DNA from 3 places in the Neobacillus sp. S1227 genome. Region 3 is predicted to be linked to each of the others. Evidence: riboswitches for the same ligand, from Rfam matches in the RefSeq annotation. Region 3 holds a riboswitch; each other region holds the start of a gene.
The links. Region 3 has a riboswitch for S-adenosylmethionine ahead of ACZ5AE_RS06080 (methionine ABC transporter ATP-binding protein). Riboswitches for the same ligand answer to the same signal wherever they lie in the genome.
Positions count from the first base shown of each region.

Region 1 (9,996 bases), 2.2 Mb from region 3:
GCCAGACGCCTTAAGCTGATCAGCTTGCTCTCGAATGCCCCTTCCGGCAGTTACCGTAAAGAAGCCGACATAATCCATCACGCCGCTATCGACCGGTTTTAGGAAATCAGCTAAACATAAATATGGTGCAGATTCCTGACGAGGAAAATCAAACGTCTCAATCACCTTTACAGGATTTTCTGGATCATAAATATGAACCTTATTTCCCTCAGATTGTGCCGGGAAAAATTGATAAACAGCTGCAGGTGTAATCCAGCTATTTGCGCTGGCATCCGCAAGTAGATTATCAACCATGTCTTTTACTTTCCAGGCCTTCTCATCCTTCTCGGCTAACAGTTTTGCAATTTTTCCTTTCACACCTAGATGGTGACCCAACAGCATCTGCATATTAATATACGGCTCAATATGTGACAAGGAATAGGATTTAAGGACATGCCGTTTTGTATCTTTTGGAACAAAAACGGGAACCTCAGTAGAGACAGCAGCCCTCTGCTTTACAGCCACTGAGGCGGCAGAGCGGACTGGCAGCTCTCTTGGTACATCTAAGGCGGCCAACTTTTCCTGTTTTTCGGCAAATAATTTTTCAAGTTCTTCTTGGGATTGAAGCTGGTTGGCGATTGCCAAGCCATTCATCGCATCTTTCGCGTAAAGAACAAGTCCTTCGTATTCCTTGGCTATTTTCGTATCCGTAAATTTGCGGGAAAGTGCCGCACCGCCGACCAGGATAGGGAGGGAGATGCCTGCTTCCTTCATATCTTGTGCCGTTAACACCATTTGCTGGGCGGATTTTACCAAAAGACCGGAGAGCCCTACCATGTCTGGCTGGATTTCGCGAATGGCTTTTATCAATTCGGCAGGTGCCACCTTAATCCCAAGATCAATGACTTCGTAGCCATTATTGCTGAGAATAATATCGACCAGGTTTTTCCCGATATCATGGACATCGCCTTTAACTGTGGCCAAAATGACTTTTCCTTTTGAAGCAGACACTTCGCCTTTTTCCATAAAAGGCTCCAAATAGGAAACGGAAGCTTTCATGACTTCAGCACTTTGGAGAACCTCGGCAACAATCAACTGGTTATCATTAAACAGCCGGCCAACTTCCTTCATTCCGTCCATTAACGGGCCATTAATAATATCAAGAGGGGCAGGATACTTGGCGAGTGCTTCTTCCAAATCAGGAAAGAGTCCTTCCTTTGTCCCTTCGATAATATAATAGCCGAGCCGCTCTTCAAGGCTCATATCGAGCGTAGTGCCTTTTGCTTCCTTCTTCTTATCACGATAAAAATCAGTGAAAATTGCCAATGTTTCATCGGTTGTTTTAAATAATAAATCCTCAGCCAGTTGAACCTCTTCCTTTGAAATGGAAGCGAAGCGTTCCAGCTTTTCAGTATTGACAATCGCATAATCCAGGCCAGCCTGAGTACAGTGGTAGAGGAATACAGAATTCAAAATTTCCCTGCCGACAGGAGGCAGCCCAAAGGATACGTTACTTATGCCGAGTATCGTTTGAACACCGGGAAGCTGTTCCTTAATTAGGCGGATGCCATCAACCGTGGCTTTAGCTGATCCAATATATTGTTCATCACCTGTACCTACAGGAAACACTAATGGGTCAAAAATTAAGTCCTGCGGCTTCAATTTATATTTGTTGACTAAAATATCATGGGAACGGCGGGCAATTTCCAATTTGCGTTCTGCAGTAACACCCATGCCGGTTTCATCAATAGTACCGACAACGACGGCAGCCCCGTAGCGATGAATCAATGGAACTACCGCTTGGAAACGTTCTTCGCCGTCCTCAAGGTTGATGGAATTAATAATCGCTTTTCCCTGTGAATACTTCAACGCCTTTTCAATTACTTTTTCATCTGTTGAGTCGATGACAAGCGGCACCTTTACCTTTTTGACGACTTCGGTGATGAAGTTTTCCATATCGACAAGCTCTTCACGGTCCGGGTCAGCAAGACAGATATCGATGACGTGCGCTCCGCCTTTTACCTGGGCCCGGGCGATTTCTGCGGCTTCTTCAAATTTACCTTCAGCTATCAAACGTTTAAATTTGCGTGACCCAATAACATTGGTCCGTTCTCCAACCATGATCGGCCTTAAAGTTGGATCATCGTAAATGAACGGTTCAATTCCTGAAACCATATGATGGGAGGATGGCTGGTATTCCCTGGGCCTGTAATCTTTCATTGCATCCGCAATGGCGCGGATGTGATCAGGGGTCGTACCGCAGCAGCCGCCGACAATATTGAGCCAGCCATGAGCGGCAAAATCAGCGAGCTTTTTCGCCAGAGTTTCCGGTGTCTCATGATAGTGGCCCTCCTCGTCAGGCAGGCCTGCATTTGGATAGCAGCTGACTGCTGTTCCAGACAGATTGGCGAGCGAGCGTATATGGTCCTGCATGAATTCTGGTCCTGTTGCACAGTTCAACCCAACAGCCGCTGGATTCATATGCTCAATGGAAATATAAAAAGAATCAATCGTTTGTCCAGCCAAAGTTGTTCCCATTGGCTCGATTGTTCCAGAAATAAACAGAGGCAATGTTTTCCCGGTTTTTTCAAATGCTTTTTCGATGGCGACATAGCCTGCCTTAACATTTAGCATATCTTGAGAGGTTTCTAGAAGGAGCAGGTCAACTCCTCCGTCAATCAAGCCAATCGCCTGTTCCTCATAGGAGGCAGCCAGTTCATCAAAGGTTGTTCCGCCGGTAACGCTTAATGTTTTTGTCGTCGGTCCCATGGAACCGGCCACATAGCGAGGCCAGTCCTCGCTGGAAGCTGCCTGAGCTTCCTTCACTGCAATCATCGCAGCAATTTTATTAATTTCATAAGCTTTATATCCAAGCTCATACTCATCTAAAACAATGCTGGTAGCACCAAAGGTGTTTGTCTCGATGATATCTGCTCCGGCCTCTAAATATTCGCGGTGAATGCGCGCAATAACTGCTGGAGCGGTTAAATTGAGATTTTCATTACAGCCCTCGTACTGTTCACCGCCAAAATCATCAGCAGAAAGACCTGCTTGCTGCAGCATCGTTCCCATTGCACCGTCCATGACAAGAATGCGTTTTTTCAACTGCTCAATAAATGGTCGTTTCGACATAGCTGTTCCCCCTCAGTTCACACGCACGCTGTCGGGCATAAAGGGCCAGTTCAGCAGTAAGTTCATAGCGTAAAAATGGTGTGATTAAATAAATTCCATTAAATAAATCTAAGGCTGCATCGATTAGCCCCTTGGTAATTTCAACGCCTTCTTTTGCCGCTTGGAGCGGATCATCATGAAGCGAGGCCATCCGTTCCCGAATGGAGTCGGCAATTTTAATGCCAGGTACTTCATTATGAAGGAACTCCGCGTTTTTACTGCTGGTAAGCGGCATTAAGCCGATGTAGATCGGAGCTTTTAAATGTTTCGTATGTTCATAGACTTCAAGCAGTTTTTCTTCGGAAAAAACCGGCTGCGAGATAAAATAGTCGGCCCCATGCGCAATTTTCTTCTCCAAACGTTTGACCGCTTTTTCCACCGAGCGGACATTCGGGTTAAAGGCTCCGGCAATGCTGAACGCCGTTTTCTGGCCCAAGTCCTTTCCGGAAAAAGATAAACCTTCATTTAATTGTTTAATCATTTGAATCAGTTCAAATGAAGAAACATCATAAACGGAAGAAGCCCCTGGAAAGTCGCCGACACGGGCAGGGTCGCCAGTGATCGCCAAAACATCATGCATTCCTAACGTGTGTAGACCCATTAAATGGGATTGTAGGCCGATAATGTTGCGGTCCCGACAGGATATATGGATAAGCGGGCGCATTCCTAGTTCTTTTTTTACTAGATAGCCTAAAGATTCATTGGAAATCCTCACTTGCGCAAGAGAATTATCTGCTAGTGTAATCGCATCAATGCCGGCTTCCTTTAAAGCCTTAGCGCCTTCAAAAAACTTCTTTGTATCAAGCTTTCTTGGCGGATCTAATTCAACGATAACTGATGGCCGTTCCTTCACAATTTCTTGAAGAGGGGCGTAATCTCGCTTTGCAGGACGATCTTCAACTATGATTTTCTTTGGTTTTAATTCTACTACTTTTTCCGTTACCGGGGTGCTGTTTTTTAATTCTGTGGCAAATGCCCTGATATGTTCGGGGGTAGTGCCGCAGCATCCTCCTAAAAGCCGGACACCTTGCTTGCGGAATTCAGCCGCTGACCTGCGGAAGTAGTCAGCATCACCATCATAATGGAACTTTCCATCCGTATAAGCAGGGAGACTGGCGTTTGGATAGGCTGAAAGAAAGGCTCGCTTAGGCAGTTCGATTTGTTCGAGCGCAACCAGCATATGATGCGGGCCAAGTCTGCAGTTTAAGCCGACAATGTCCGCGCCTAGCCCTTCAAGTCTCTGCAATGCCTCATTTACTGGAGTACGATCCTGCAATATTCCCGGTTCTGCAAGAGAAACCTGGGCAATAATTGGCAGTTGTGTCTCCTTTCTGGCGATGGTAAGAACGGTTTCGAGTTCTTCCAAGTCATAAAAGGTTTCGAGTAAAAGGCCGTCAACACCCTCTAATAGAAGGCAATACAACTGTTCCCGAAAGCTCCGTTTAATTTCCTCGATCGGAATGGATTTGGGCTTGATGCCACGGTTGCCGCCCAAGGTACCGAGCACGTAGGCGCGGTTCTCGGCGGCTCTTTTGGCAATCTGTACAGCAGCGCTGTTGATATCCTTGACGGAATCTTCCAGGCCGTACCGTCCAAGCTTTAAATAGTTGGCCGCATAAGTGTTCGTTTGAATAATATCGGCCCCTGCATCAATATAGGCTTTATGGATATTCTGAATTTGCTCAGGGCGAGAAAGATTCAATTCCTCAAAACAGGAATCTTTTCCATAGGAATAAAGCATTGTTCCCATAGCCCCGTCGGCAATTAAAATTTGACTTTGTAATTTTTCTAGAAGACTCATCGCTATTCTCCTTAAGAGAGCTTATTTCACCTGTAGCTTTTCCAAGGCTTGTGAAAAATCCTTAATCAAGTCTTCAGGTTTTTCAAGTCCGACTGAAAGTCGCAGCAGACTGTTTTTAATTCCCCTTTTTTCCCTTTCTGCTTGCGGCATGGCGGCGTGAGACATTTTTGCCGGATAGGACAAGATTGATTCTACTGCACCAAGACTGACCGCAAAGACAGGAATTTTTACATTTGACACAAAATTCCGAAGGGCATCCTCGTCAGCCAGTTCAAATGAAAGAACAGCACCCGCACCGCTTGCTTGAGCTTCCTGTAATTCCTTCTCTGGGTGATTTTCAAGTCCTGGATAATATACCTTTTCAATAAGCGGATGCTCTTCTAGGAATTTGGCAATCTCTAATGCGGCTTTCTGTGATTGCTCAAGGCGAACATGAAGAGTTTTTAAGCCTCTCATCACAAGCCAGGCATCCTGTACGCCGAGTACTGCTCCAAACGAATTTTGAAGAAAATAAAGCTGTTTCGCCAATTCCTCGTCTTTAACGACCGCAAGTCCTGCTACCACATCGCTGTGTCCTGAAAGAAACTTGGTGGCACTGTGAAGGACAATATCCGCACCAAGCTCTAATGGCCTTTGCAGAGCAGGGGTAAGGAAGGTATTATCAACAAAAGTCAGGGCGCCAATGGACTTTGCCAGTTCGCTGATGGCTTTGATGTCAGTCACCTTCAACGTCGGGTTGGATGGTGTTTCGACATAAATGGCCTTTGTGTTTGGCTTAATTGCTTGTTTGACTTGTTCAAAGTCGGTCATATCGACAAAGGTATGTTCAATCCCGAAACGTGTCAATACTTGCGTAACCATCCGATAGGTCCCGCCGTATACATCCTCTGTCACAATCACATGATCTCCAGAGGAGAGAAGCAAAAAGGCAGTGGAAATGGCAGCCATTCCTGAAGAGAAGGCAAATCCGCGAACTCCGCCTTCCAGTTCTGCAATAATATCTTCTAATGCTTCCCGAGTTGGGTTTAAACTGCGGGCGTAATCGTATTTTCCGAAACTGTCAATTTCAAATTGATGAAAGGTGGATGCGTGCTGGATTGGAACACTGACCGCTCCTGTTTGTGCATCCATTTTATGACGATTATGAAGAAGCTTTGTTTCAAAACTAAATTCCTCGTGTCCCATCAAACATTCACTCCTTCAACTAATTTTGCAAAAGCTTGCTCTAGGTCAAAAATGATATCTTCTGCGTCTTCAATTCCTACTGAAAAACGCAATAAACGGTTACAGACGCCTTTTGCAATCCGGATTTCTTCAGGAATATCGGCGTGTGTCTGGGTCGCCGGATAGGTGATAAAGCTTTCAGTTCCGCCAAGGCTTTCGGCAAATGAAATTAATTTTATGCTTTGCAGGAACGGATTTACCCACGTTTCATCTTTTAAACGGAACGAAACCATTCCGCCTCTTCCAGGGTAAAGCACATCGGCTACCGCATCGCTATTAGATAGAAATTCGACTACCGCTTTAGCGTTTTTCTCATGTCTTTCCATACGAAGTGATAATGTTTTCATCCCGCGCATTAACAGCCAGGAATCGAATGGGCTTAAAACAGCACCAGCTCCATTATGATGGAAAGCTAATGCTTCACAAAGCTCCTTGCCTTTAGCTACAATAAGCCCTGCGAGCACATCGTTATGTCCTCCAAGGTATTTCGTCGCACTATGCATGACAATGTCTGCACCAAGTGCAATCGGCTGCTGCAGCAGCGGGGTGTAGAAGGTGTTATCCACAATTAACAATACGCCGTGATTCTTGGCAATTTTAGCTATGGCTGCAATATCTGCCTCCTGCATAAGCGGATTGGTTGGTGTCTCTAGGAAGATCGCCTTTGTCTGTGGAGTAATGTTCTTCTCAACCTCTTCTGGGTTACAGGTGTCGACATATTGACTTTTCAATCCCCATTTTTGAAAGCCCTTTTCTAATAAACGGTAGGTTCCGCCATATAAATCCTCGCTAACCAGCCATTCATCACCAGACTGAAATAAGGAAAGAATTGTTAAAATTGCCCCCATTCCAGAGCTGCAGGCAAAGCCTTGATCTCCGCCTTCTAAATCGGCGATAGTTTTCTCAAGCAGCTGGCGTGTCGGATTTCCGGTTCGAATATAATCAAAGCCAGTTGACTGTCCAATCCCCTCGTGCCGGAATGCAGTTGAAAAATATACTGGGGGATTAACGGTTCCTGTTGTAGTTTCACTGCGGTTCCCAATTTGAGCAAGTTTCGTATCGATTTTATACATGGTTGTCTACACTCCTCATTAATATTAAAAAAAGGCCTTCTATAAGAAGAAGACCTTTGCATGTACAACACATCTGTCACTCTTCTTATCTCGCAAATTTGTAACAATTTGCAGGACTTAGCACCGTTTCAATGAAGGTCATTGAAGGTTGCTGAGGTGTCACCGGGCCCTTCCCTCAACCTCTCTTGATAAGAACATATTAATATTTAGATTATTTATAAAATTTACTACACTAAATGAATGGTGTCAATGTATTTTCTTTATTTTCTAATTAAGTTATTTAAGGAAGCGCTTTATTGCTTTTTTTCCCAGAGTTTAAATTTAATATAGTTAATGTATTCTCGAAAATCATCTTTGTCTATTCCATCTTCAATAGCTTTTTCAATAATTTTTTTCCACTCTTCATCTAATGGTTCATTTTCATTAGAATCAAAATCATCTCTATCAAGTCCTGTTAATAAATATTCAATAGAAACATCCAAGGGTTTAGTAACTTTCGTTAAAAAATAAATAGATGGATTTTTATTTAGGTTCCTTTCAATATAACTTAGATATGATTTTGAGACATTTGCAAGTTCAGCAAGCTCTGTAATAGATAAGCCTTTTTGTTTTCGTAAATTTTTTATTCGTTCGCCAATCATAGTAATCTCCTCTTTACCCAAATTTTCAAATTAATCATCAGTTTCAGGAATAGACCTGAAAGAAATTAAAAAACTTTTATTTGGCAGCTATGAAATACCAAAAATAGGCCGTAATGTAAAAATGTTTGCGGGAAAAATCCATTCAGAAAAAATTTTCTATATCCGGGGGTCAGTATTGCTCTTCATCTGTCGTAGTCACTAGCAGGAAGTTGAAGGGAATTCTATTTGTAATACAAGGAAGAAATAATTTGTTTTTTCTTTAAGAATGATTTCTTTACTATTTATATTTATTCTTGGACAATGAAAATTTCACAGTTAATGATATTATAACTTACAATTAATTCTTTTTAAAGAACAAATTAACGATTGAAATTACGAAGGTAGTTGATTTTATATTGGATTTTTTTGGGCTATTGCCGAAATGTTCTTTATTAGGAACGTTTGGTTGTTGTTGGAAATATTTATCTAATGCTGTTCTTTACGAAGAACACTTTGTTTGTTATAATGTGGATATCGAAGTAATAGGAAAAAAGATATGGGGAAATTGGCCAATGATTATATTGTTGGTGTTTTTTGAATAAAAATGTTCTTAATAAATCATTTTTTACTATTATTTAATGAATGGAATGTTAAATAAGTAATAGGTGAGGTCTCCTAACCATTATCAATGGAGACACTCGGTCATGCTGTGGGTTGAAATAAACCTTAGACGCTAGTCGTCAAGAGTGTGACGTGAGGGGGGGTTGGATGCCCCATTTTTAAATTAAAGCTTCTGAATATCCTGCTTCAGAAAGCTGGGTATTCAAAAGCTTTAATTTAAGATGCATTAAACTATTTTTTATGTACTTAAAAGGGGAGAGATTATGACCTATCGTCAAAGGCTGTCATTATTTTTTCTAGTTGATTCATGTGTTGTAATAATAGTGTTATTCATAAGTAGATTTCTAGTTGACGCAACAACAAATGTATTTACCAATCTGAATATCGTCACTTCAATCTCCATTTTATTAAGCCATCACCTCTTTTCTATTATTTTTAAACTCTATAAAAAAGCTTGGCAATATGCCAGTATTGGGGAGTTGCTCGTTATCTTCAAGGTGGTTACATTCACAATCATGACGGCGGCGGTTTTGCAGAAGCTGTTCTTCATTAAAATCGATTTCAGGCTCCTGGCAGTCATCTGGTCCCTTCATATTTTGTTTATTGGCGGCTCCAGATTTTGCTGGCGGATGTTTCGTGATTCCATCATCAATAAAAACCAAAATAAAAGCCTAACACTGATCATTGGCGCAGGATCAGCAGGAACAATGGTTGCAAGACAGCTTTTAAAAAATCGGGACACACATCTTCTTCCAATAGGCTTCATTGATGATGACCCCAAAAAACAAAAGCTTGATATTCTGGGTATTCCTGTAGTCGGGGGAGTTCCTTCGATAGAATTGGCGGTTCGAGACTTAAATATTAAAAACATTATTATAGCTATTCCCTCACTTAGCAGAAAAGACTTAAATGTTATTTTTCACGAATGCGCCAAGACGGCTGCTAAAACGCAAATCCTTCCGATGCTAGAGGATTTGGTGACCGGAAAGATATCTGTTAATCAGTTTCGCGATGTTCAGGTAGAGGATCTTTTGGGAAGGGAGCCAATAGAACTCGATATGGCCTCCATTTCAAAATACACCACGGGGAAAACGGTCCTAGTTACAGGTGCCGGTGGTTCGATTGGATCAGAAATTTGCCGGCAAGTTGCCCATTTTAATCCAAAAAAATTAATTCTTTTAGGCCATGGCGAAAATAGCATTTATACAATTGAAATGGAACTAAAGGAAAGCTTTAAGGGATCACCTATTCAATTCATTACTGAAATTGCCGACATTCAAGATGATATAAAAATAGATACGATTGTACGAATGCACAAGCCGGATGTTGTCTATCACGCAGCGGCTCATAAACATGTCCCCTTAATGGAACGCAATCCTGAGGAAGCAATAAAAAATAATCTGATTGGCACAATCAATATTGCAAATGCTGCATCTGCTCATGACGTAGAAACATTTGTGATGGTCTCCACCGATAAAGCAGTGAATCCTACAAGTGTAATGGGGGC
Region 1 is NZ_AP038276.1:4,750,350-4,760,345, reverse strand. Features, by position in the region: gene metH (methionine synthase) at 1-3,111, opposite strand, end outside; gene ACZ5AE_RS23920 (bifunctional homocysteine S-methyltransferase/methylenetetrahydrofolate reductase) at 3,089-4,951, opposite strand; gene metC (cystathionine beta-lyase) at 4,973-6,136, opposite strand; gene ACZ5AE_RS23910 (methionine biosynthesis PLP-dependent protein) at 6,136-7,248, opposite strand; SAM riboswitch class I at 7,331-7,443, opposite strand; gene ACZ5AE_RS23905 (helix-turn-helix domain-containing protein) at 7,542-7,889, opposite strand; gene ACZ5AE_RS23900 (polysaccharide biosynthesis protein) at 8,753-9,996, shown strand, end outside.
Region 1: linked by a shared signal. The riboswitch ahead of ACZ5AE_RS23910 (methionine biosynthesis PLP-dependent protein) and the one ahead of ACZ5AE_RS06080 (methionine ABC transporter ATP-binding protein) in region 3 are both predicted to bind S-adenosylmethionine.

Region 2 (9,996 bases), 2.2 Mb from region 3:
AAAGGCCACGTGATCGCGTTCAACATCTTAAACATCGGCCGTTACAAGCTTGCAGTCGGTGCTGTCGGCGGTTCCAAGAAAGCATTTGAAATGACTGTTAAGTATGCAAACGGCCGTCAACAGTTCAAAACGCCAATTGCTCAATTCAATTTAACAAAAGAAAAATTCGGTACATTAGCTTCTGAAATTTATGCGGCAGAAAGCTCTGTATGGCGTACAATCGGTCTATATGAAGACAACCAAGGCAAACTTTCTGATGAAGAAACAAAAGACATTAAGAAACTTGCAGATTCTATCGCAGAATACGCAATCGAGTGTTCTTTAAACAAATTCTTCGGCAGTGAAGTACTTGCCCATGTGGTTGACGAAGGTGTGCAAATCCATGGTGGTTACGGCTTCATGCAGGAGTACCCAATTGAAAGAGCGTACCGTGATGCCCGTATCCAGCGTATTTTCGAAGGAACAAACGAAATCAACCGACTTCTTGTTCCTGGTACTCTTGTGAAAAAAGCGATCAAAGGTGAGCTTCCTTTATTCCAAAAAGCAATGGCCCTTCAAGAAGAATTAATGATGTTAATGCCTGAAGAGCCTGGCGATGAGCCTTTGGCACAGGAAAAATATTTAGTAAAGCAAGCTAAGAAACTTGCGCTAGTTGCCGCTGGTTTATCAGCTCAAAAATTTGGCAAAGCGCTTGAAAAAGAGCAAGAAATCCTTGCAAATATCGCTGATATCATTTCAGACGTATATTCAATGGAATCTGTTGTGTTACGAACTGAAAAAGCAATTGCCAAAGACGGTGCAGAAAAGAATCAACAAAAGCTTCTTTACACTCAAATCTTCTGCCAAGAAGCGTTCAACCGTATCGAAGCTATTGCCAAAGAAACACTTGTGGCTGTTGAACAAGGCGACATGCTGCGCATGATGCTTTCCACACTAAGAAAGCTGACTCGCCACACTCCAATCAACGTAATCGCAAAAAAACGCGAAGCTGCTGATGTCATCATCGAAGCAGAACGTTATCTAGTTTAATACTTTTTAGAGGGTCCTCTCATTCGTGAGGGGGTCTTTTTTTATTTTTGAATTTTTTCGAAACTTGGCAGGATTTTCACGAAATTAGTCGAATTGTTTGGATGGATATTTTTCCTTTTGAAAATAGTTATGGTAATATTCAATTATGACTGAATTTTAGTAAAAGGCGGTGAAAAGGATGTCTTTGACTTTTTACTGGTATCCGAAGTGCGGAACATGTCGAAACGCAAAAAAGTGGCTTGACCAACATGAAGTTAATTATGAGCCTGTACATATTGTGGAAAACCCTCCATCCCGTGAGAAAATTCGAGATTTTTATCAAAAAAGCGGCTTGGAATTAAAGAAGTTTTTCAACACTAGCGGAATGAAATATCGTGAATTGGGAGTTAAAGACAAATTAAAGACAGCTTCCGAAGATGAACTGTTAAACTTGCTTGCATCTGACGGCATGTTGCTGAAACGGCCGATTTTAACAGACGGTGAACATGTCACTGTCGGCTTTAAAGAAGATGAGTTTGAGAAAGTATGGACGAAATAGTCCGTCATTAAAATGGCAATCGATATATTTCGATGATAGATATTTTTAGAAAAATGATGGAGGGATTTAGACAATGAGCACACCAAAAGAATTGCGTTATACTGAAGAACATGAATGGGTAAAAACCGAAGGTAACCGCGTGCGTGTTGGAATTACCGACTTTGCGCAGCATGAATTAGGAGACATTGTTTTCGTTGAACTTCCTGAAGTTGGCGATGAGATCAATGCCGGACAGCCATTCGGCAGTGTCGAGTCTGTTAAGACGGTTTCCGAACTTTATTCTCCGGTAAGCGGCAAGGTTGTGGAAATTAACGAAGATTTGAATGATAGCCCTGAATATGTGAACGAATCTCCATATGAAAAAGCATGGATGATCGTGGTTGAAGTCTCAAACAATGGCGAGCTGGATGAACTAATGACAGCCGAGCAATACGAAGAAATGATTAAAGAAAATTAATATTTTGAGCGAAAAAGCACCAATATGGGTGCTTTTTCTTTTTATTACCACTTTTTCTTCTGCGTTAATGGGGAAACTATAAATAAAATTTTATGGCAGGTGGAAAAAATGGCATTGAATCAACATAAGATAGACGTAACAGACAGGGTTGTGGGCAAGCTCAAAAATGGAGAATTAGAGCTGTTTTTGGAAAATCAGTCAATCGGCATCTGTAAGCTTCCAGAGAATATTCAAATAAAGCTCGAGCATCATTTTGAAGCCGAAGGCCAAAAAATATATCAGCATGTCACCACAACAGATGGAAAAGATGCCAAGTATACCGACTGTGATGATGGCGGATGGTGCTGACAAATAAAAGAATTCCATCATCTTATAAGCAAATTCCTATTTTTAAAATAACAATAATGGTATAGTTGACATACAAAGATGTGTACACGTATTAGTGATTCTGGAATATGTTAACAGTAAACCACTTCATATCAGGTGATGGATGATGAATGATTCGTTTGTTGACAAAGTTCTTATTGTGGAAGGAAAATCGGACAAAAACAAGGTCAAGAATATTTTAAAAGAGCCTGTTGAGATCATTTGTACCAACGGGACCATTAGCCACACAAAGTTGGATGAATGGATTGATATTCTTGAGGACAAAGACGTCTACATTCTTGTTGACGCTGACGCAGCTGGCGAAAAGCTTCGCAAGCTTTTTAAAAGGGAATTTCCAAATGCAGAGCATTTATATATAGACCGAATGTATCGCGAAGTGGCAACTGCCCCAGAGCACCACTTAGCAACCGTTTTGCTGGGGGCAAACATTGACGTGCATAAAGAGTTTTTAGAGATGGGCTGAAGTTACAGATGATCGAATGGAATCGAGATGAATTTTCCACGTTTTGGGAGAGCGGTGAACGCGGTGTAGTTTACTTTTATACACCCATGTGCGGGACCTGCCAAGTGGCCGGGAAAATGCTTGTAGTCGCGGAAGCAGCACTTGGGGATGTTAGTATTGGAAAAATGAACCTAAACTACTACCCTGATCTGGCTCGGTCTTTTGAGATTAAAAGTGTTCCGTGCCTGTTGTTTGTTGATAATGGGCGTGTCGTGGAGACACTTTACGCATTTCATTCGGTTCCGTATTTGTTGGAGAAGATAAAGGGGTATTTGAAGGGATGAGCAGACGCCGGGTGAGGCGTCTGCTTTTTATTAAATAAGTTGTATCATACATAATAATGTCCCAAAGTTGCCAAAGGGGTATTGGCTACTAAGATTAAGATAAAGTTGAGATTATGGTAGCTAATTAAGGATATAGGCTACCGAAACTCAGACAAAAGAGGAAACAGGGTAGCCAATCAGAGCTATAGGCTACCGAAATTCAACCAAAAGTGGAAACAGGGTAGCCAATTAGAGCTATAGGCTACTGAAATTCAACCAAAAGTGGAAACAGGGTAGCCAATCAGAGCTATTGGCTACCGAAACTCAGACAAAAGAGGAAACAGGGTAGCCAATCAGAGCTATAGGCTACCGAAACTTAGGCAAAAGTGGAAACAGGGTAGCCAATCAGAGCTATTGGCTACCGAAACTCAGACAAAAGAGGAAACAGGGTAGCCAATCAGAGCTATTGGCTACCGAAATTCAACCAAAAGAGGAAACAGGGTAGCCAATCAGAGCTATAGGCTACCGAAACTCAGACAAAAGAGGAAACAGGGTAGCCAATCAGAGCTATAGGCTACCGAAACTTAGGCAAAAGAGGAAACAGGGTAGCCAATCAGAGCTATTGGCTACCGAAACTTAGGCAAAAGAGGAAACAGGGTAGCCAATCAGAGCTATAGGCTACTGAAATTCAACCAAAAGTGGAAATAGGGTAGCCAATCAGAGCTATTGGCTACCGAAACTCAGACAAAAGAGGAAACAGGGTAGCCAATCAGAGCTATAGGCTACCGAAACTTAGGCAAAAGAGGAAACAGGGTAGCCAATCAGAGCTATTGGCTACCGAAACTCAGACAAAAGAGGAAACAGGGTAGCCAATCAGAGCTATTGGCTACCGAAATTCAACCAAAAGTGGAAACAGGGTAGCCAATCAGAGCTATAGGCAACCGAAACTTAGGCAAAAGAGGAAACAGGGTAGCCAATCAGAGCTATAGGCTACTGAAATTCAACCAAAAGTGGAAACAGGGTAGCCAATCAGAGCTCTAGGCTACTGAAATTCAACCAAAAGTGGAAACAGGGTAGCCAATCAGAGCTATACGCTACCGAAATTCAACCAAAAGAGGAAACGGGGTAGCCAATCAGAGCTATAGGCAACCGAAACTCAGACAAAAGAGGAAACAGGGTAGCCAATCAGAGCTATTGGCTACTGAAATTCACCCAAAAGAGGAAACAGGGTAGCCAATCAGAGCTATAGGCAACCGAAACTCAACCAAAAGAGGAAACAGGGTAGCCAATCAGAGCTATTGGCTACCGAAACTCAGACAAAAGAGGAAACAGGGGAGCCAATCAGAGCTATAGGCTACCGAAATTCACCCAAAAGTGGAAACGGGGTAGCCAATCAGAGCTATAGGCTACTGAAATTCAACCAAAAGAGGAAACAGGGTAGCCAATCAGAGCTATTGGCTACCGAAATTCAACCAAAAGTGGAAACAGGGTAGCCAAAGGATCTATTGACTCCAAAACAGCCAGAAAATATTACTCATAATAAGTCCATTGACCATATCCCATTAATGTGTAGTGTTCCTTTAGGATTCTTCCAATCATCTTTTTAGAGCCGCTCCCTCCACACCACTCAAACACCAAATTAGTCGTAATCTTAAACTCCGGAAAAAGCAATCTTAACTCCCCAACACTCCGTAGCACTACCGACTCTAGTCTCTCCTCACACCCACAAGTATTACAAACCATTTTCCTCTCCCCAACAGAAACCGAAAATGAGTGGCACTTCGAACAATAAGGACCCTTTTTCAGCTCCTCATAACTATAAGTCGGCTTTGTAGCATTTGGATAATCACCCTGATCCAGTGAAATTAACAGGTCAGCCAATCTTTCATGGCCTCCGTTCAGGTTTGATGGGATATTTTCTAATTTTCTGATGAAGCGATTGATTTGTGTTGGGAAAATAACATGATTGTTTTGGGGTGCATTGTATAAAGTGAAGGTGGGGCTAATATGAACAACGTAGGATTCAACCGGTAGATTAAATTTGTACTCTTCGAGAAGCTGCCGCAGCTTGGATTCGGCCTTCAACAATTGAAGGAAAGGGTCGTCAATTTCGGTATCATTTTTACAAAAGCGGTCGGGATCAGACTTATAAATATAGTCTCCTTCAAAATTTTTAACATCAATGGGGTAAATCGTTTTTTGAAAAATAATCACAGTATCGATTTGAAAGTACTTTTCTTTCAATTTAAAGAGCAAGCCATTTAATACGATGCAGTTATTCCCCAATCGTTCGGTAATTGAATCAAACATTACTTCTCCTTGATAGCCTTTTTCAAGAGCGTAGTACTTTCTCCCGTCTTTGTCAGAAAGCTTCATCCGCGGGTTTAAGGCCCTTAATTCAAGTAACTCCTTTGGTTCATGGCGTGATTTTTTTGGTGTAGGCATAGTCCACATCCTTTCAAACTATTAAAATACCCATATCCAATTTTACTCCAACTTACTTAAATGCAAATTAGAATGTATGAATATTTTGTTAACATTACCAGCATCCCTCATCTTCCGACATATTTCTCGGGAAATGCTAATATTTCCCCACTCGTCCGAAGATAATGTCGACCAATTCATAGAGGAATAGACCAATTACTGCTGAATAGTAATGGTTATAGACGAGAATTTCGGAGTGATTAAAATGATAGAAGATGTAAATAGCTTTTTAAAAACCTTCAAAGACCAAAAGCATATTCTTCCGCTAATTCAGCACGCAGAACTAAAGGTAAGCCTAAGCACTACCGAACAGCAATTGCTTCAACTAGTTATTAAAAACGGGGAAATTTTCGCTCTCTATGACAGACAAGTGGAGCAGGTGCATTGTCAAATCCACGGTGAATCACATCAAATCAAGCAGCTACTTGAAGGGCAAGAGAGGTTAAGAGTGCTAGATCGAAACGGGGCCTTGAACATAACAGGTTCATTAAGAAATATATTATTACTTGAGTCCCTTTTTTATTTAACAAAACCCCAACACAATCTAGCCAAAATAATTTAATCAAAGGTATTGACTCGGAATTAAACTTCAGGTATTATTTTTTTAGAATATTCAATCAACGTTCGGCGAACTAAATAAACATTCTTATCAAGAGCGGCGGAGGGACTGGCCCGTTGAAGCCCGGCAACCGGTAGACCACACACGGTGCTAAATCCAGCAGAGCAAACAGGCTCTGAAAGATAAGAAGAGCGGAGAACCCCCATCTTCTTATAGGAAGCATGGGTTTTATTTTTATAATGGGAGGGAATTAGAACTATGTCAGAAAAACAAAAGAAGTTAAGGTTTGAAACATTAAGTGTTCACGGTGGTCTTACACCAGACCCGGTAACAGGAGCACGGGCGGTTCCAATCTATCAAAATAACGCATATCAATTCAAAAGCACAGAGCATGCTGCCAACCTGTTCGCATTAGCAGAACCTGGGTACATATACACAAGGATTCACAATCCAACTACAACCGTTTTCGAAGAAAGAGTATCGCTCCTAGAAGGTGGAGTTGGCGCTCTGGCAGTGGCCAGCGGCATGGCAGCCATTACGCTGGCCATCTTAAACATTGCTGAAGCGGGAGATGAGATTGTTGCTGCATCCAACCTTTACGGTGGAACCTATAATTTATTTGCTGTGACCCTTCCAAAATACGGGATTAATGTGAAGTTTGTAGATCCAGAGATTCCGGAAAACTTCCGTGCTGCCATTACGGACAAAACAAAAGCCGTATTCGCTGAAACGATCGGCAATCCGAGCTTAAGAATTCTAGATATTGAAAAGGTAGCTAATATTGCTCATGAAGCAGGTGTCCCTCTCATTGTAGACAACACCTTTGCGACTCCATATCTGTGCCGTCCGATTGAGCACGGGGCAGATATCGTCGTTCACTCCGCAACCAAGTGGCTGTTGGGTAATGGAACAACGACTGGAGGCATCATCGTCGACGGCGGAAAGTTTGATTGGAATTCGCCGAAATTCCCTGGCTTCACCACACCAGATGCAAGCTATCATGACCTTGTGTATGCAGAGGCACTTGGACCGGTAGCATATATTATTAAGGCGCGCGTCCAGCTTCTTCGTGACATGGGGCCGGCTTTAAGCCCGCAAAACGCATTCCAGTTCGTGTTAGGATTGGAAACCTTACACGTACGGATGAAAGAACATGTTGCCAATACCCAGAAGGTCGTGGAGTACCTTCACAACCATCCAGCGGTGGAGTGGGTTTCTTATCCGGGGCATCCAACACATCCTGACTATGACTTGGCACAAAAATATTTGCCTAAGGGCGCTGGCTCCATGGTTGTATTTGGCATTAAAGGCGGAAGAGAAGCCGGTGCGAAATTAATCGATGCCATCACTTTATGGGCGCACGTGGCCAATGTTGGCGATGCCAAGAGCTTAATTATTCACCCGGCAAGCACCACCCATCAGCAGCTGGATGCGGAAGGTTTAAAGGCGGCGGGTGTTTCCGAGGACTTGATCCGTCTTTCCATCGGAATTGAAAATGTCGAGGATTTGGTAGAAGATTTGGAAGACGCAATCGAAGCTGCAACTGGCCTAACCTCTTTAACAACAAATGCCTAAATTTTCTTGAAAAAGTTATTTGAATATGTAGAATTTTGTCGTTGACACTACTTTCTAACCGTGATACGATTACTTTCATAATAATAGTATTAAAGAATGACTAATTTTATATAGGATAGCTTTTGCTCTTATCGAGAGAGGTGGAGGGATGTGCCCTATGAAGCCCGGCAACCGTCAATTTTATTGAAATGGTGCCAATTCACACAAAGCTTACGGCTTTGAGAGATGGGAGAAAGGATTCATTTGATAATGATGCCTTTCTGCCTGCGCAGAGAGGCTATTTATTTTACTAAAATAGAATCCTTTCATAAAAATTATCAAATCCTATAATAAGGATAAGAAGTAGGTGATTCAATGATTTCAATTAAAAATGTACGAAAGCTTTTCTCTACTAAGCAGGGACAGTTAAAAGCAGTTGATGAAGTAAACCTGGATATAAAAGAGGGAGAAATCTTCGGTGTGATCGGATATAGCGGGGCTGGTAAAAGTACCTTAATCCGTATGTTAAATGGTCTCGAGCTGCCTACGGAAGGAACAGTTAACGTGGCGGGTAAGGAGATTTCAAAAGTAAAGGGTGCAGAACTTAGAAAAGCTCGTCAGGAAATCAGCATGATTTTTCAGCACTTCAATTTGCTTTGGTCAAGAACAGTCAGCGAAAACATTGCTTTTCCATTGGAGATTGCAGGTGTAAGCGCACCGGAAAGAAAAAAACGAGTTGATGAGTTAATCAAGTTAGTAGGTCTTGAAGGCAGAGGAGACGCTTACCCTTCGCAGCTAAGCGGCGGGCAGAAGCAGCGCGTCGGAATTGCGAGAGCCCTTGCCAATAACCCAAAGGTATTGTTATGTGACGAGGCGACTTCTGCACTCGATCCACAAACAACAGACTCCATTCTCGACCTTTTAGTAGATATTAATAAAAAATTTGGTCTAACAATCGTTCTGATCACCCATGAAATGCATGTCATCCGGAAAATATGCCATCGGGTTGCAGTTATGGAAAGCGGACGGATTGTGGAACTTGGTCAGGTACTTGATGTCTTTAAAAATCCGCAACAACCGATTACGAAGCGATTCGTTCAGCAGGTAACTGAACCGGAAGAAACGAAGGAAACAGTGGAACTTTTGCTCGAGCGGTACCACTCCGGGCGTATTGTCCAGCTAACCTTTATTGGAGAATCAGCTGAGCATCCGGTCATTACCAATTTAATCCGTCACCACAATGTAACGGTAAATATTCTCCAAGGGAAAATTTCTCAGACACAAAGTGGTTCGTATGGGACCCTGTTCATTCATGTTGATGGGAGCGAAGAGGACGTCAATGGCGCGATTGATTTTATTCGTTCACAACAGGTAGGAGTGGAGGTGATCGAGAATGCTTGATTCGTGGTTCTATAATGTCGATTGGGCAAGCATTTGGGAAGCAACAAAAGAAACCCTTTATATGACGGCCATTTCAGTCATCTTTACCTTCATTCTCGGGTTAATTCTAGGACTTATATTATTTTTAACAGGCAAAGGGAACCTTTGGGAAAATCGCATTATTAATCAAATAGTCGCAGCTGTCGTAAACATCTTTCGGTCCATCCCATTTATCATTTTGATCATTTTACTGCTTCCTTTTACTGTTATCTTAATGGGCACAATGCTAGGGGCAAATGCTGCCTTACCAGCATTAATTATCGGGGCAGCACCATTTTACGCAAGAATGGTGGAAATTGCACTAAGGGAAATCGATAAAGGGGTTATCGAAGCAGCCAAATCGATGGGAGCAACTGATTGGCAAATTATCTACAAAGTATTAATTCCTGAATCGCTGCCTGCCTTAATATCAGGGATTACCGTAACAGGAATTGCCTTAGTAGGCTATACCGCCATGGCCGGTGTTATTGGTGCTGGGGGACTTGGAAACCTAGCCTATTTACAAGGCTTCCAAAGCTACAATACACAAATAATGGTATACTCTACCATATTTATATTAATCATCGTTTTTATCATCCAATTTATCGGGGATAAAATCACGGGATTGATTGATAAAAGATAAACAACATAAACAGGAGGAACAAAAATGAAAAAATTATTCATCTTCGTATCAGCATTACTCGTTATTTTTTCACTAGCAGCTTGCGGAAAAGACAATGCTTCTAAAGATAACGAAAGTAAAGGAAGCAAAGAAACAAAATTGGTAGTAGGGGCATCCCAGGT
Region 2 is NZ_AP038276.1:4,824,643-4,834,638, reverse strand. Features, by position in the region: gene ACZ5AE_RS24355 (acyl-CoA dehydrogenase family protein) at 1-1,029, shown strand, start outside; gene ACZ5AE_RS24350 (arsenate reductase family protein) at 1,208-1,567, shown strand; gene gcvH (glycine cleavage system protein GcvH) at 1,641-2,024, shown strand; gene ACZ5AE_RS24340 (YusG family protein) at 2,133-2,372, shown strand; gene ACZ5AE_RS24335 (toprim domain-containing protein) at 2,518-2,874, shown strand; gene ACZ5AE_RS24330 (thioredoxin family protein) at 2,883-3,197, shown strand; gene ACZ5AE_RS24325 (nuclease-related domain-containing protein) at 4,707-5,621, opposite strand; gene ACZ5AE_RS24320 (SCP2 sterol-binding domain-containing protein) at 5,866-6,222, shown strand; SAM riboswitch class I at 6,304-6,408, shown strand; gene ACZ5AE_RS24315 (O-acetylhomoserine aminocarboxypropyltransferase/cysteine synthase family protein) at 6,478-7,794, shown strand; SAM riboswitch class I at 7,920-8,026, shown strand; gene ACZ5AE_RS24310 (methionine ABC transporter ATP-binding protein) at 8,149-9,174, shown strand; gene ACZ5AE_RS24305 (methionine ABC transporter permease) at 9,167-9,835, shown strand; gene ACZ5AE_RS24300 (MetQ/NlpA family ABC transporter substrate-binding protein) at 9,860-9,996, shown strand, end outside.
Region 2: linked by a shared signal. The riboswitch ahead of ACZ5AE_RS24315 (O-acetylhomoserine aminocarboxypropyltransferase/cysteine synthase family protein) and the one ahead of ACZ5AE_RS06080 (methionine ABC transporter ATP-binding protein) in region 3 are both predicted to bind S-adenosylmethionine.

Region 3 (9,996 bases):
TCATATTGCAAATGAAATCTTTATCGTTGTCCTTGTCTTGTCGTTCCTAGTCACCTTTATCATTCATGGGATTCGTACAAGAAGAGGAGAGAAAGTATCACATTAAAAGGATTGGACCCAGTCTTTTAGACTGGGTATTTTTTTGGACCACTTTAGTTATTTCAATTAATATTATTCAAATATAAGAACACTTGTCTATGCCAAACAGCCTCTCGCTCATATACTATAGAAATTCGAATTGTCTTTGACTTAATAAAGGGACGACCTTCAGTAACTGCAGCTGAATGAGTGAATATTCTATAGGAATCTCCAGTGTTTTGTTGTCAATGAAAGGAGGCGATGAAATGGCTGCTATACAAAAAAGTGTGGATTCATCAAGCTTAGCCGAAGTTGTAGACCGTATTCTGGATAAAGGTGTGGTTATTGACATTTGGGCCTGTGTTTCGTTAGTAGGAATTGAACTGCTTACAATTGAGGCTCGTATTGTTATTGCCAGTGTGAAAACATGGTTGAAATATGCTGATGCTGTTGGACTTCTAAAAAAAGAAAATGAAGATGATGGACTTCTCGAAATGGAAGAAGCAGTTTAAATAGTAAAAAGCTGAGCCGAGGCATTTTTTTAAAGCCTTGGCTTTTTTGCTAAAAGAAAGGAGAAAATGATGTTGAATAAGCGAAGGGAGATAGATGGAGCCGAGGGTTTTGTCAAAACAGCATTTTTCGACGAAATTATTTTAAGAAGCCTTCGTTATATGCAGGCCGGATATCCAGTCCATTTTGTCGGTCCATCCGGTGTAGGGAAGACAAGCTTGGCTTTATATATCGCAAAGCAATTTAACAGACCGGTAACTATTATCCGCGGGCACCATGAAATGTCAAACAAAGATTTGTTGGGCCATCATTATGGTGTCGTTAAACGAGAGGTAGTAGATAATTATATTCGGTCAGTCTATAAAACGGAGAAAGAAATTAAACCGATTTGGGTTCAGGGGCAGCTGATTGATGCAGTGAAAAACGGCCATATCGTAATTTACGATGAGTTCTCACGTTCTCGCCCAGAAACGAATAATATATTTTTAGCCCTATTAGAGGAGAAAATCCTCCCAGTTTACGGGAAGGAAAAGGAAACGTTTGTAAAATGCCATCCTAACTTTTCCATCATTTTTACAAGTAATCCAGATGAATATGCAGGGACCTTTCATACCCAAGATGCGCTTTTAGATAGGCTAATAACGATTAACCTTGATTATTGTGACAAAGAAACAGAGGCAGAAATAATCAGAAAGAAAACTGAAATTAGCGAAGCTGAAGCAAAAGAGGTGGTAAGACTTGTTTCCAATCTAAGATCCTGCGGTAATCGATTTTGCCCGAGCCTGCGGGCTTCACTTATGATTGCCACGATTGCAAAGGAGGCAAAAATACCGGTTAGCCCTGGGAATAAAGATTATCAGGCACTTTGCCGTGATGTATTAACAAGACCGGTGAATCAAAATTTTCCTGATTTGAAGCATACAGAAATTAAGGAGCTAATATTACGGGAAATGTTGAGAGGGGAAGAGGGGTAATGGACCAGCAAAGCGGAGTGTATGTCTTCTGTGCCATTCGTGAAACAAACTCAAAAACATTTGGCAAAGTAACGATTAACGGAGAGGAAAGCGAGATTTTTACAATCCATTACAAGAATACCGCGATGGTTGCTGCCAAGGCAAATGGAGAAGTATTACCGGACCGTCATCATTTATTTGTCCATCAACAAACCATTACAGAGGTAATGAAACAATATTGTGTCATTCCGATGAGCTTTGGAAATGTGTTTCATTCTGATAAAGATGTATTGCTTATAATGGAGCGTTTACATGATCATTTTGAAAACTTGTTTGCAGAATTAGAAAACAAGATGGAAGTTGGTCTAAAGGTTATGGTCAGGCGGGAATGGGTAGAACAAGAAATAGCAAGGGACCCAATTTTAAATGAATGGAAATCTGGGAAAAAGGATCTCACAGCCGCCGGTTCTTTTTACGAGCAAATCCAATTGGGGGAACTAGCCCAAAACTTTGTATTAGGTCTTGAAGCACAAGCAGGTATGGAAATCTATGAACCATTATTGGAATTAGCAGAAGCAGGCAAGCAGAATAATACCATTCCCGGGAAAATTTTATTGAATGCCGCTTTTTTAGTAGACCGGGAACAAGAGGAAGCCTTTGACCAAAAGGTAAACGAATTATATGAATCTTGGAAGGATAAGGCGGAATTTAAATATTCAGGTCCATGGCCGGCGTATAACTTTGTCAATATTAGATTGAGGATTGAAGAAAACCATGATTCATAAATTATTTACACTGCCCATTCGATCGTTACTAAAACTAGGCGAAAAAATTCAGGAAGAAGCTGAGCAGGAGCTTTACAATATTCCGTATATTCAACAGCAGTTAATGGAATTGCACCTGGCGTACGAAATGGGGGAACTAGACGAAGAAACCTACTTAGTGCAGGAACAAGAACTGCTTAACCGCTATAAAACAGCAAAAGAAAAAGAAAAGAATGAGTAAAGGGTTTTAAAGGAGGAGGTATTATGACTCATACAGAGGTTAACAAAGAATTCATTTATGTGTACGGAGTCTGCTTAGCAGAGGAACTGCAGAAATCAGAGGTTCCAGACGTTTTAGGAATTGATAACAGCCCCATTAATATAAAAACTTTTCAAGATATAGCAGCTCTCGTTACCCCAGTAAGTGCCACTAACTATTCCCAACAACACATTGATCTTCAACTAAAAGATGCTAAATGGCTGCAGGAAAAAGCGTTTCATCATCATGAAATCATTGCAGACTTTCAGCGAAATTTTACGATTCTTCCGATGTCTTTTTGTACAATTTTTCAAAACGATGGTAATTTGGAAAGCCTGCTGACCGGCCAATATGATTTACTCCTAGAAAAACTTACTTATCTTAAGGGGAAACAAGAATGGAATTTGAAACTGTTTTGTGATAAGGAATTGGCTTTATCGTATGTATTAAAGAATAATTCAGCTATCACGGAGATGAGGCGGAAATTAGCCTTAATGCCTAAGGGAAAGCAATTCTTGATGAGAAAAAAGCTTGATCAATTAGTCGCTGAAGAATACGAAAGAGAGCAAGCCAAATGGCGTCAGGAGATTTTACTCCAGCTGGAATCCGTCATTGATGATTCAAATCTCCGCCAAAATTGGGGAAAAGAAGTAACGGAAAGAAAAGATGAAATGGTCGGAAATTATGATTTTCTTATTCTCGAAGGAAAAGTGGAACAATTTTTAAATAAAATGGCTGAAATAGAAAAAAGCTATGAAGTATTTGGATGTACATTTCAGGTAACAGGACCATGGCCGCCATACCACTTCGCTAAGTTTGTAATGGAGAAGGTGTAATGGAACGGTATCATCCCTTAGAAAATAAAGAAGTGACGCTTTTGGATTTATTAGATGGAATCATTGATACAGGTGTGGTCGTACGGGGAGAAATCCTGATCTCTATTGCTGATATTGACTTAATCATTGTCGACCTAAAGCTGCTTATATCATCTTTTGAAAGTGCGTTTGGTTCCTATGAACGTTTGAATAGCAGGGAGGGAAAAGAAAATGGAACGCTTGCCGCTAGACTCCAATAGTGTGGAGCAAGGGTTAGCTAAATTAGTCCTGACGATTATCGAATTGCTTCGCCAGCTGATGGAACGTCAGGCTATGCGGAGAGTGGAAAGTGATTCGCTTACGGATGAACAGTTGGAGGAATTAGGGCTGACACTGATGAGATTGGAAGAAAAAATGGAAGAGTTAAAGATTGTCTTTGGATTAGAAAAAGAAGAACTAAATATAGAACTTGGCCCGCTGGGAAGATTATTGTAAGACTAACGACAGGAGAGATATTATGCCCATTCAGCATGCACCTCAATCTTCAAATTTGCTTGAGGTTTTGGAAAAAATCCTGGATAAAGGGGTCGTCATTGCGGGTGATATTAAAATATCCCTGGCGGATGTCGATTTATTAACAATCAAAATCAGGCTGTTGGTGGCCTCAGTTGATAAGGCAAGAGAAATAGGCATGGACTGGTGGGTAAATGACCCGTATTATTCTTCCAAGGCCAGATTGACAGGGGAAGAGCACGCCCGTCTACTGGAAAGAGTCGATCGTTTGGAGCAACTGGTGGCAGAAAAATCATTTCCTGCTCCGGAAAAAGAAATTCAATTAGTGGAGCCCACTGAGGGAAGGGCTGAACAATTAATATTAGACGATGAGTTACCACAGCAGTTGGGGACTGCCGATAATCTTCCATCATCAAAAGAATAAGAGGTTGAGATATGGGGGAAAGCCAGGAAAAGGCACCCCTTTATCTTTTAGATGGATTGCAAGCAGGAAACGTGCATTCCTGTGAACCTATTCTGTTACACCTATCAATGGCTTCAGGCTAAAATAGTCCAGCGCATGATTAACATCATGGACATCATAAATTTTTTTCTCTAGACAAAATTGAATGACTAAATCAAAGGTATCACTCTCAGATAAAGAGTAACCGGCCGAACTTAAGAGTCTGTCGGTTTCTTTTTTGGTTAGTTCAAGGGCAATTGCTAGGGCTATCACTGTATTTTTTCTTGGACGGTATTCTGGATTAGAACGGATTTTTGAAAAGTGTCTGCGGTCTAGTCCTGCTCTTTTATATATTTCTGAATCTGCAGCACCTTTTTTATCTATCAATTTAAATAGAGTTTGTTTAAAGGTCGGCTGGCGTTTGTTTTTGATAAAGTCCTCTAACTCGATACTATGTATTTCATTAGGCTCCATCATAGAGTATGTAACGGTGTTCAAGCTACTCTCAACATATTCCTGCAATTCTATTAAAAGTTGATGATTTAGCATGTTTCTCTCTCCCTTGAAATGTCGCTTATCAGGCGACCAATTTTCAAATAAAAATCTCTATTATTATTTTATAAACTATAGTGAAAGGATGATAGAGATGAACACGAATTTGACTGAAGTTATTTTCCTGCTTGACCGAAGCGGGTCGATGGCTGGGCTCGAAGTCGATACAATTGGCGGGTTTAATAGATTTATTAAAAAGCAGATAAAGCTGGAAGGGGAAACTCTTGTCACTGCTGTTTTGTTTGATGACCAATATGAAATATTGTGGAATGGAATTGAGGCAAAGAAGGCTAAACTCACGGATCAAGATTATTATGTAAGAGGTATGACTGCATTGTTGGATGCAGTGGGGAAATCAATCCTTGATGTAGGGTATCGTTTATCCAAAACGGATATAGAAAAGCGGCCTGGCAAGGTGATATTTGTTATCACCACTGATGGATTAGAAAATGCAAGCTCAGAATTTACCTATGAAAAAGTGAGAGAATTAATCAAGCATCAACAGGAGAAATATAATTGGGAATTTATCTTTTTGGGTGCAAACATCGATGCTAAGGAGCAAGCGGATAATTTAGGAATAAACGTTGAAAATGCATTTAACTTCGAAGCCTCGGAAAAAGGTGTGGAGGTTATGTATAATATGGTTTGTGAGCAAGTAGCGGAGAGAAGGCAGCGTACAGAGAAACTTTAAAGCAGTATGGCATTTGGTGTAAAATATATAGTATCTACTTAGCTCAGTCTATATGACTGAGTTTTTGTTATCTATGAGGTGAGTTATGCAAAAGGTAATTGTAATCGGAGCAGGTATATTGGGGGCATCTGCTGCTTATCACCTTGCCAAATGGGGAGCCAAAGTTATCATTGTAGACCGGCAAGACCCAGGTCAAGCCACTGACGCAGCAGCAGGGATCGTTTGCCCATGGTTGTCCCAACGGCGTAATAAAGCTTGGTATCAGTTGGTTAAAGGAGGGGCCCGGTATTACCCAGAATTAATCGCACAGCTTGAAGGGGAAGGGGAAATAGAAACGGGCTACAAACGAGTTGGAGCATTAAGTATTCATGGTGATGCTGAAAAGTTGGAACAAATGGCAGAACGGGCGCGAACCCGCCGAGAGGATGCTCCCGAAATCGGTGAAATTACGATTTTGTCTCCAGCAGAGACAAATCGACTTTTTCCGCCGTTGTCGGAAGAATTTGGCGCGGTATATGTTAGTGGCGGGGCACGTGTAAATGGCCGGGCTTTACGTAATGCACTTATAAACGCTGCAGTAAAGCATGGAGCCCAAGTTGTTAAAGGAGATGCCTCATTAATTAGTAACGATAATAAAGTCATAGGGGTTAAAGTATCTGATCAATCTTTTTTTGCTGATCGAGTCATTGTCACAGCAGGGGCATGGGCAAAAAAACTTTTGGGACCACTGGGCGTTGAATTTTTGGTAAGGCCGCAAAAGGCGCAAATCATCCATTTACATATTGCAGACATGAGTACAAATTCGTGGCCAGTTATCATGCCGCCATCTGATCAATATATACTATCATTTGCAGGTGGTCGTGTTGTAATTGGAGCAACACACGAAAATGATGCAGGATTTGATAATAGTGTAACGGCGGGTGGAGTCCAAGAAATCTTAAATAAAGCTTTAGCAATTGCTCCAGGCCTAGCGAGTGGAAAGATTTTGGAAACAAGGGTAGGTTTTAGGCCATTTACTCCAGGTTTTCTTCCTGTAATAGGGGGGCTGCTTGATTTTGAAGGGATTTTAGTGGCAAATGGTTTAGGTTCATCTGGATTAACAAGCGGACCGTACTTGGGGGCAGAACTTGCTAAACTAGCACTCGGAAAACAAATGGAAATTGATATTCATAACTATAGTGTTGCTGGTGCTTTAACCTAATGTTATATACAAAGAGCTTTTCATTCGAAGAGCTTTTTTCTTTTAAAAAAAATTTTAAAAACAATAATAAAGTTGATATAGCAATATTGAAAACGCTGTCTATTAAATTACATTATAATTTAGACGATTGACAAAATAAGAATAGATTTGTAGTATCTTAATATAACTTAATTATTTGTTAATTTAATTTTCTTATCCAGAGAGACCGAGGGACATGGCCCGATGACGTCCGGCAACCCCCGAAAAGGGAAGGTGCCAATTCCTGCAGAATGATTTCATTCTGAAAGATAAGCCGCCGAAATGTCTATTTCGAGCTCCTTTCAGATGAAAGGGGCTTTTTATGTAGGCCTAAAGTCTAGTTTAGATATCGGAAAAATGAGGTAATCAAAAATGATTGAGATAAAAAACCTTACCAAAGTTTACAAATCGAAAAAAGGTGAAGTCAAAGGTGTGGATAATGTATCTCTCACCATTAGAGAAGGTGAAATCTTCGGAATCGTCGGCTATTCCGGTGCTGGAAAAAGCTCCTTACTCAGATGTATCAATCTTTTGGAGCGCCCCACATCGGGAAGCATAAAGGTCGATGGCAATGACCTCACCTCCCTTAAAGGAGAGCAATTACGTTCATCCCGTTTAAAAATCGGCATGATATTTCAGCACTTTTATTTAATAAGCCAAAAAACTGTGTATGAAAACATTGCTTTTTCCTTAAAGGCAGCTAACATGCCGAAGGATCAAATTAGAGGCAGGGTCGAAGAGCTACTCGAAATGGTAGGCCTTTCTGATAAACGTAATGTCTACCCATCCCAGCTAAGCGGCGGCCAAAAACAGCGTGTCGGCATTGCGCGGGCACTTGCCAATAATCCTAAAGTGCTCCTATGTGATGAAGCCACATCAGCACTTGATCCAACAACAACCAAGTCAATATTAAATCTTTTGAAAAAAATAAATAAAGAACTCAACATCACTATCGTGTTAATTACCCACGAAATGGATGTTGTTAAGGAAATCTGCAGCCGTATGGCAATTATGCAGGATGGAAAAGTGGTTGAGGAGGGTTCGGTATACGATATTTTTGCCCATCCCCAAGCAGCACTGACAAAAGAGTTTATCGAAAGTGTTGTATCCCTTGAGATTCCAGAAGTGATTCTAAATAATTGCCAGGGGCCAATTGTTAAAGTGACCTTCAAAGGTAAAGTTGCTGGAGAGGGAGTCATTTCTGATACTCTTCAACAATTTAATGTAAAAGGAAACTTCCTGCATGGCTCCATAGAATATATTCAGGAATCGCCGCTTGGTATTTTCATCATGGAGCTAAAAGGGCAAAAGGAAGAAATCGAAAAAGCCCTGAAGTATATCGAAGGCCGGGCCGCACAAGTGGAGGTGCTACACAATGGGCTTTGATTTTGCACATTTGATGGAGCTGATTCCGGATATCAATAAAGCGTTTATTCAAACCATCTATATGATTGCGATATCGTTAGTGGTTTCAACAGTAATCGGTTTGCCGGTTGGGATTTTGCTTTACATAACCGACAAAGGTTTATTTATGGAAAATCGAGCCGTCCAGAATATTTTAGGTTTTATTGTCAATATGGTTCGCTCGATTCCATTTATCATTTTATTAGTAGCATTGCTTCCGCTGACTAATTTGCTAGTTGGCAGTACCATAGGACCTACCGCTGCTAGTGTTTCACTGTCGGTTGCCGCGATTCCATTTTTCGCAAGAATCGTGGAGACTGCCTTAAGAGAAATAGATAAAGGTGTCATCGAAGCGGCAATTGCAGCCGGTGCAACACCGTGGATGATAATAAAGGATGTTCTTTTACTTGAAGCCAGATCCGGTATCATCTCAGGTGTCACGTTAACACTCATTAGTTTAGTTGGTTTCTCGGCCATGGCCGGCACAGTCGGCGGCGGCGGTATTGGAGACTTGGCAATTCGCTTCGGTTATTACAGGTACGACAATACCATCATGATTTCAACAGTTTTAATCTTAATTATTTTAGTTCAGGTCATTCAGCTTCTTGGCGATTACATCGCCAAAGTTGTAGATAAAAGAAGATAAAAAAGGGGAGAAACTTATTATGAAAAAATGGTTGACAAGCATTATATTACTTTGCGTAGTATTCGCGTTGGCAGCTTGCGGAAACTCCGAAGACAAAACAGCAAGCGGCAAGGAAAAAGCAGCAGAATCAAAAGATATTAAAATTGGCGCCACTGCCGGTCCATACAGTGACATGGTAAACAAAGCAATCAAACCAGGTTTAGAGAAAAAAGGCTACAAAGTTGAGATTGTAGAATTTAGCGACTATATCCAGCCAAACAAAGCGTTAAACAATGGTGATATCGATGCAAACCTATTCCAGCACACGATTTACCTTCAAAACTTTGCAAAAGAAAACAATATGGATTTAACAGCACTTATTTCTGTACCAACAGCACCAATGGGGATTTACTCTAATAAATTTAAATCTATTGAAGATGTAAAAGACGGCGCTACTGTAACTCTTCCAAACGATCCAACTAACGCTGCACGTGCGTTAAATACACTTAGTGATGCAGGACTAATCACAATTAAAAAGGATGCTGACCCACTAAAAGTATCTGAAAAAGACATCGCTGAAAACAAGAAAAACCTAAAGTTCCAAGCAATCGAGGCAGGCCAGCTTCCACGTTCAGTTGAAAGTGCAGATTTAGCTGCAGTACCAGGAAACTTTGCTCTTGCAGCAAAAATGAATCTGCTTGATGCCTTAACACTTGAAAACATGGCAGACAATTACCGCAATATTGTGGCAGTTAAAACAAGCAACAAAGATTCACAGTTATCAAAAGATCTGAAAGCTGTTGTCGAATCTGCAGACTTTGAAAAAGTGATTGACGAACAGTTTAAAGGCTTTGGAAAGCCAGAGTGGATGAAAAAATAATCTTTTAATTGAAAAAGGGTATGGAGTGGATCCATATCCTTTTTTCATTGGATACGCCAATAAAGATTGGAGAATCCTAAAGAAAAAGGAGGATTTCAAATGAGTTTTTTCAAAGGAAATGAAGAAAAGGAAAATCTCGAGGCGATTCTAGAAAATTCTATAGAAATAGAAGAAGATTTGATGCGTACATATTTAATTACCGCCGAACGGGTTCATGACAATGACGAACTAAAGGAACGCCTTGAAAACTTTGCGGAAGGAAATGCGAAAAGGACGAAACAGCTAATTGAT
Region 3 is NZ_AP038276.1:1,199,354-1,209,349, forward strand. Features, by position in the region: gene ACZ5AE_RS06020 (TerC family protein) at 1-106, shown strand, start outside; gene gvpA (gas vesicle structural protein GvpA) at 345-590, shown strand; gene gvpN (gas vesicle protein GvpN) at 657-1,562, shown strand; gene ACZ5AE_RS06035 (GvpL/GvpF family gas vesicle protein) at 1,562-2,326, shown strand; gene ACZ5AE_RS06040 (gas vesicle protein GvpG) at 2,316-2,546, shown strand; gene ACZ5AE_RS06045 (GvpL/GvpF family gas vesicle protein) at 2,570-3,400, shown strand; gene ACZ5AE_RS06050 (gas vesicle protein) at 3,400-3,639, shown strand; gene ACZ5AE_RS06055 (gas vesicle protein K) at 3,611-3,874, shown strand; partial or broken gene ACZ5AE_RS06060 (gas vesicle protein) at 3,897-4,187, shown strand; gene ACZ5AE_RS06065 (hypothetical protein) at 4,404-4,883, opposite strand; gene ACZ5AE_RS06070 (vWA domain-containing protein) at 4,981-5,577, shown strand; gene ACZ5AE_RS06075 (NAD(P)/FAD-dependent oxidoreductase) at 5,663-6,778, shown strand; SAM riboswitch class I at 6,968-7,072, shown strand; gene ACZ5AE_RS06080 (methionine ABC transporter ATP-binding protein) at 7,169-8,182, shown strand; gene ACZ5AE_RS06085 (methionine ABC transporter permease) at 8,172-8,846, shown strand; gene ACZ5AE_RS06090 (MetQ/NlpA family ABC transporter substrate-binding protein) at 8,866-9,705, shown strand; gene ACZ5AE_RS06095 (hypothetical protein) at 9,805-9,996, shown strand, end outside.